3 regions of the Lysinibacillus louembei genome follow, and region 1 is predicted to be linked to each of the others. Evidence: riboswitches for the same ligand, from Rfam matches in the RefSeq annotation. Region 1 holds a riboswitch; each other region holds the start of a gene.
What was found. A riboswitch is a leader RNA that binds a small molecule or an ion and turns the genes downstream of it on or off. The one in region 1 is predicted to bind S-adenosylmethionine.
Positions count from the first base shown of each region.

Region 2: linked by a shared signal. The riboswitch ahead of R6U77_RS03155 (O-acetylhomoserine aminocarboxypropyltransferase/cysteine synthase family protein) and the one ahead of R6U77_RS07970 (bifunctional homocysteine S-methyltransferase/methylenetetrahydrofolate reductase) in region 1 are both predicted to bind S-adenosylmethionine.
Region 3: linked by a shared signal. The riboswitch ahead of metA (homoserine O-acetyltransferase MetA) and the one ahead of R6U77_RS07970 (bifunctional homocysteine S-methyltransferase/methylenetetrahydrofolate reductase) in region 1 are both predicted to bind S-adenosylmethionine.

Region 1 covers NZ_CP137624.1:1,601,577-1,603,845, reverse strand. The annotation lists gene R6U77_RS07970 (bifunctional homocysteine S-methyltransferase/methylenetetrahydrofolate reductase) at 1-895, opposite strand, end outside; SAM riboswitch class I at 1,067-1,166, opposite strand; gene R6U77_RS07965 (InlB B-repeat-containing protein) at 1,345-2,269, opposite strand, start outside.
Region 2 covers NZ_CP137624.1:662,554-664,822, forward strand. The annotation lists gene R6U77_RS03155 (O-acetylhomoserine aminocarboxypropyltransferase/cysteine synthase family protein) at 1-811, opposite strand, end outside; SAM riboswitch class I at 917-1,031, opposite strand; gene nfsA (oxygen-insensitive NADPH nitroreductase) at 1,210-1,944, shown strand.
Region 3 covers NZ_CP137624.1:2,904,445-2,906,713, forward strand. The annotation lists gene R6U77_RS14425 (SH3 domain-containing protein) at 1-621, shown strand, start outside; SAM riboswitch class I at 758-864, shown strand; gene metA (homoserine O-acetyltransferase MetA) at 959-1,897, shown strand; gene R6U77_RS14435 (group-specific protein) at 1,881-2,269, shown strand, end outside.

The DNA of each region.
Region 1 (2,269 bases):
CTGCACTTCTAGGCTTAATTTCCTTTTCAGTCAGTGGCTTAACACCTGCTAGACGTTTTTTCACTGCTTCAATATGCTTTGGTGTTGTACCGCAGCAACCACCAATCAAACGCACTCCTTGCCCAACTAGCTCCACCGCTGCACGTGCAAAGTAATCAGCCTCTGATTCATAGACAACACGACCATCTTCTACATCTAATAAAGAAGCGTTCGGATATGCTGAAAGAAAGGCATGCTTCGGTAGCTCCACCGTTTCCATTGCTTGAATCGAATGATACGGACCTAAGCGACAGTTCATGCCAACAACATCTGCACCGAGTGCATCTAGCTCCGTTAATGCATCATTTAAGCTCATGCCATTTTGTAAAATGCCTGGCTCATGCATCGACACTTGTGCCACAATGACTTTATCTGTTAATGGCCGCAGCATTTGAACCGTTGCAGATAGCTCTTCGAAATCATAATATGTTTCAAGCAATAGCCCATCTACGCCACCTGCTAATAAGCTCTCTGCCTGCTCACGAATCGCTAATAAAATTTCCTCTAATGTCGCATCACTTTTACGGATTCCACGCACACCACCAATTGTCCCAAGCACAAATTGCTCACCTTTACCAACTGCTGCCTTTGCTAGCCTAACTGCAGCCGCATTAAATTCCTGCACGCGATTCTCATAGCCATAGCGTGCTAATTTAATAGCATTTGCCCCATATGTATTCGTTTGAATGACATCAGCTCCTGCCGCAATATATTCACCATGAATCTTCTCTACAATCTCAGGTTTTGTAACATTCATTTCTTCATGGCAATAATCCAATCCATATGAATAAAGCAGTGTTCCAATCGCCCCATCTGCTGTTAATACTCTTGCCTGTAATGCTTCACGTAGTCCCATCTTTCATCCTCGCTCTCGCTTAATATAATCAATTACGCCTCGTCGTAATTGGGTACGGATTAATCCGTGACATCTGCCAGAGGCTGTATTATTCAACAGGTATTGCTGAATAATAATAAAAAGCCTCCTTTATTTAAATATAAAGAAGGCTCTACTCGTTCGTATCGTTCCTTCTCATCTGTCGGCATACACCTGCTGGATTTAGCACCTGACATGTTTGTTGGTTGCTGAAGCTTCATCGGGCCAGTCCCTCTGCTTCTCTCGATAAGAAATTGAATGCATATTAAATTCTTATTGTTCATTATAGAGTAGTCGATGCCATTTGAGAAGTGTTTTTTACTAATCAGAAGAAATATCTACTTCTCTCAAGAATAATATCAAGTAATCTAGAAAATAAAACTAAAAAAATCAGTGGGCAATCACTTCATTCCCACTGATTTTTTCACTATTTAATAATGTAGTGCACGATATAAAAATGCAACAAGCTGAGCCCTCGTTATCGGAGAATTTGGATAAAAATAGCCATTATCCCCCAATGTAATCCCTGCTCTTTCTAGTGCTGCAATATAACCTGCACTCCAATGTTTGCTAGAAACATCCTTGAATGAGCTTGTGCCTTCAGGCGTAAGCTGTAGCACACTCACTAAAATTTTGGCTACTTGCGCTCGTGTAATTGATTCTTTCGGATTGAATAACCCATTTTCTCCATCTACAATACCCGCTTGTTGTAACATCATAATTGCTTCATAGTATGGATTCTCCAACGATACATCTGAAAAATTTTCTGATGTGCGTATTTGCTTCAATGTAAAGGCTCGCGCAACAAGTGCTGCAACATGCTGACGGTTAATTGGCTCATTTGGACGGAAGGAACCATCCTCGTAGCCTTTAATTATGCCTTGAGCTGTCAGTTCAGTAATCATTTCCTTCGCCCAATGCTGTTCCACATCGTTAAAAGGAACACTTGGTTGAGGCGTTACAGGTTGCTTGATTTCCTCCCACTTCGCATATAAGGTCATATTCGCTATTACACGTGTTTCATCTGACCATTTCTTTGTTAATTCTTGATCTTGATACCAACCTAAAAACTCAAACCCCTCTTTTTTTGGTAGAGGTAAATCACGAATAGTTGTATTGTAAGTAATCTCTATTGTATCTAATATTGTCCCTCCGCCTATATCAAAGGCAATCTTAATCTTTGTTGGAGTGGGGACCTCAGGCGTTGATGGTCCAGTAGTACCCTCACCGCCAGTTGGTGGTGGGTTTACGGCCCACTTTGCATACAAAATCATATCTTCTGCCACTGTGTCTAGTACAAAATTCCATGGCAAATTTAGTCCACTATCTTTATACCAACCGACAAATGTATGCTCT
Region 2 (2,269 bases), 940 kb from region 1:
GACCGAAATCACGCAATAATTGTACACGTAGCTTTGTGGCAAATGCAGCCGCTGCTGTATCAATTCCATAGCATATGCCGTGATATGTTAAATCTGGCTCTGTAAAGCCTGGGAACTTACCTTGTGTCCAATCAAATTTCCCTGCATCAACAACAATGCCACCGATTGTTGTACCATGCCCACCAATCCATTTTGTTGCCGAATGAATGACAACATCCGCTCCAAATTCAATTGGGTTAGAGCCGTATGGAGAAGGGAATGTATTATCAATAATTAATGGAATTTCATGCTCATGTGCGATTTTAGCAATCGCTTCAATATCTAGTACATTTAAGCTTGGATTACCAATTGTTTCTGCAAAGATTGCTTTTGTATTTTCTTGAATTGCTGCTCGGAAGTTTTCCGGGTCACTTTCGTCGACAAATGTTGTTGTAATACCATAGCGTGGCAATGTTGTCGCAAATAAATTATAAGTACCACCATATAAAGAGCCTGCCGATACGATATGGTCTCCTGCACCAGCAATATTTAAAATGGAAAATGAGATAGCTGCCATTCCTGAAGAAAGTGCTACTGCTGCTGTGCCCTTTTCTAACAAGGCGACACGTTCTTCAAATGCTCCTACAGTTGGGTTCATAATGCGAGAATAAATATTCCCGGCTTCTTCTAATGCAAATAGTCGCTGCGCATGAGCAGTGTCATTAAATGCATATGCAGTTGTACGATAAATAGGTACTGCAATTGCTCCTGTTACTGGATCAGGCTTTTGCCCACCGTGTAGTAGCAATGTTTCTGGCCGTAATGCTGACATGATATTCCTCCTAAAATTTATTCGATGGCAGTGAATTTTGAGGAGGGTAGAAAAACAAAAAACCCTCTTCCTAAGAAGAGGGTTGCAAATGAGCAAGTTTTCCTCCCCTTATCTTTCAGATTCCAATTCGAATCTGTAGGAATTAGCACCTTTGTAAGCTTGTCGCCTACCGGTTGCTGGGCATCTTAGGGCCTAGTCCCTCCGCCACTCTTGATAAGAGTATTTGATTCATGTTCCATCGTTGAAATTGAGTATAAATCATTGTAAACCAAGAAGTCAACTATTATTTTTAAAATTTTTTAAATTGCTAGAATCATCACCCCCAGCCAACATGATTGGTTATTTAGCTTGAGTAGTATAAAATAGTGAGGAGAATACATCTATTTAGGAGGATGGAAATGGATACGAGAGAGCTTTTACGCAGTCATTCATCTGTGCGTAAATATACAGGGGAACAAATTTCACGCGAAATAGTTATTGATTTAATCGAAACAGCGCAAATGGCAGCTAGCTCACATTTTGTGCAGGCCTATAGCGTCATTTGGATAACGGATGAGGATAAAAAGAAAAAGCTTGGTGAATTATCAAAAAATGAATTTCAATTTCAAACAGCAGGTGCTTCATTTTTATTTTGTGTTGATTTCAAACGTTTACAAGTAGCGGGGCAAAAGCATGGTACAAACATCGTCACGGATTCAGCGGAAAATTTACTTGTTGGTGTAGCGGACGTATCTTTATTCGCCCAAAACTTCGTCATTGCTGCCGAGGCACATGGCTACGGTATTTGCTATATTGGAGGCGCACGTAATAATCCAGCTGAGATTAGCGAATTGTTCAGCTTACCTGAGGGTGTCTTTCCGCTATTCGCCATGACAATTGGCACACCAACAAAGCGCAACGAAACGAAACCGCGCTTGCCTGTTGCAGCTATTTTACATGAAAATAGCTATGATGTGATGAAATACGACGCTTTATTAGATGAATATGATGCAACGATGGAAAGCTATTATGCAAGCCGCTCAGCCAACCAAAAAATGGCTACATGGACAAAGCAAATGGCCGATTATTTAATTGAACAGAAGCGTCCATTCATTAAAGACTATCTTGCACAGCAAGGCTTTACATGGAAATAGTAGCAAGGTTATTTTGCACATCAGCAAGTATGCTTTCGCATAGTTGCGTCCAAGCTTTTTGTGACAGTCGCTGAATCATAGATTGCTTAAGGCATGTTGTAGAGCTAGGAATTTCCTACTGAATCATGATCAATTACGCCTTGGCGTAATTGCGTCGGGATTTTGCATTGTGCTTGCACAATGGGCTCCTTTCAAAATCCCTGACATCCGCCGGAGGCTTTATTATGATTCAGTAGGCGTTTGAACACTTACTGAATCAAAGTAGTCTAAGCATTCATCGCACCACCTATAGAGGTGGGCATTTTCTACTGAATCATGATAAAAT
Region 3 (2,269 bases), 1.3 Mb from region 1:
GTGAATCAAACAAAATATGTGAAATCAGAAGGAGGATTAATTGTCAGAAAAGAAGCACATTCGAAAGGTGCTAAAGTAACGATGCTGAAAGATGGCTCGAAAGTTTTTGTATACACAACGGACAGCAACGGTTGGTCACACATCAAACAAGGAAATGTCAAGGGGTATGTAAAGGATGCTTATTTAGTAGTGCAAGAACAGAGCGCTCAAAATAAAAATCGAAAAATTGATTTTTCTATGAGTATAAATCAAGTTGAGAAAGCAGAAACAGCAAAGTTACTTAGAAAATCACAAAAGGGAAATGTGTCTACTTTAGTTTACTCAGCAATGAAATATGGTTACTCAACAGAATTGATATATTATTATGAGGATAAAAAGCTTGGTGCGATTGGATTTGATTTCTTCCCTAATAGAGACCGTTATAGTGATTGGTCGGAAATACAACTTATCCATGACACGCTTTATAAAGAAGGTCTTAAGGAGCTAGGACGTAATGTGGAAACACGTTCAGACGGTAGTTATTATATTTCAAGCTTATGGGATAAAGGCTCTTATTACGTTATGTTAGATGTTAATCGTATAGACGGCTATACGATGGCGACTTTAATATATTATCAGTAAAAAACATGATTCATATAAAAGGGATTGTAAAAATTGTATGGAATTTGATTTAAGAAGTGTAGAGTATTGACAATAGTATTTTAAACCCTATTGTCAAACGCTTTCAATAATGCTACAATAAACAAAATTAAAAAAACACTTATCAAGAGAAGCCGAGGGATATGGCCCGTTGACGCTTCAGCAACCTCTAACATTGATTAGAAAGGTGCTAATTCCAGCGGGGGGACTCCCGAGAGATAAGAGTGAACGGATTGCTTACAAAACCCTCACATTCTCTATGCTGGAATGTGAGGGTTTTTTGTATTGATTTGTTATTTCAAGAAATGGGGGAAAAGCAATGCCAATTAATATTCCGAAGCAGTTGCCAGCAGGTGAGCTACTAAGAAAAGAGAAAATTTTCGTGATGGAGGAGGACCGTGCGAGAACACAGCAAATCCGTCCGTTAAACATTTTAGTTTGTAACCTAATGCCAGAAAAGGAGAAAACAGAGCTGCAATTATTGCGTTTATTAGGGAACACACCTTTACAAGTAAATGTCACATTTTTGAATACAGCAACCTATGAATCGAAAAATGTCTCAAAATCACATTTGCAAACGTTCTATACGACATTTGCTGAGATTAAACACCGCCGCTATGATGGCATGATTATTACAGGTGCGCCAATTGAACGCATGGAATTTGAGGACGTTATCTATTGGAAGGAAATTACGGATATTATGGATTGGGCAAAGCTAAATGTCACATCCATCATGAATATTTGTTGGGGTGCGCAAGCGGCTTTATATCATCATTACGGCATTGGTAAATTTGAGCTGCCGAAAAAATGCTCAGGCGTATACTCACATGTTATTACGGATTTAACGGTAGATTTAGTGCGTGGCTTTAGCGATGAATATGTAGCACCACATTCAAGACATACATCTGTATCAATTGATGAGGTGCGTGCGCATCCAGATTTACGCTTGCTGAGCTATTCAGACGATGCGGGTGTCTTTATTGTACAATCGAAGGACAATAAGCAAATTATGATTACAGGACATTTAGAGTATGATGCGACAACGCTTGCTGATGAATACGAGCGAGATATCGCCAAGGCAGATAATGTAGAAGTGCCTGTGAACTACTTCCCAAATGATGACCCAACGAAAGCACCAAAAAATACATGGCGTGCCCATTCGCATTTATTGTTCTACAACTGGTTGAACTATTACGTATACCAAGAAACGCCATACAAATGGGATTTTGTTGAAGAGGAGATTGAATATCATATTTAGCACACCGAAAAAATTTTACATTGCCTCCAGCTTTCAAAATATAGAGGATGTCCGTTATGTAAGAGACCAATTAACAGCAAAAGGCTTTCAGCATACGTATGACTGGACACAAAACAGCCGTGCAGCCAATTTAGAGGAATTGCAACGTATTGGCAATGCAGAAAAAGAAGCGGTTCAACTTGCTGATTTTTTAATCATTTTATTACCTGCTGGGAAGGGCGGTCATATTGAGTTCGGACTTGCTTTAGCGAATGATATAACCATTTATTTATATTCACCCAATGAGGATATATATGATATGAATTTTACGAGTACATTTTATCATTTGGACAATGTCCGCATCATTGTTGGCACACATCGGCAGCTTCTTGA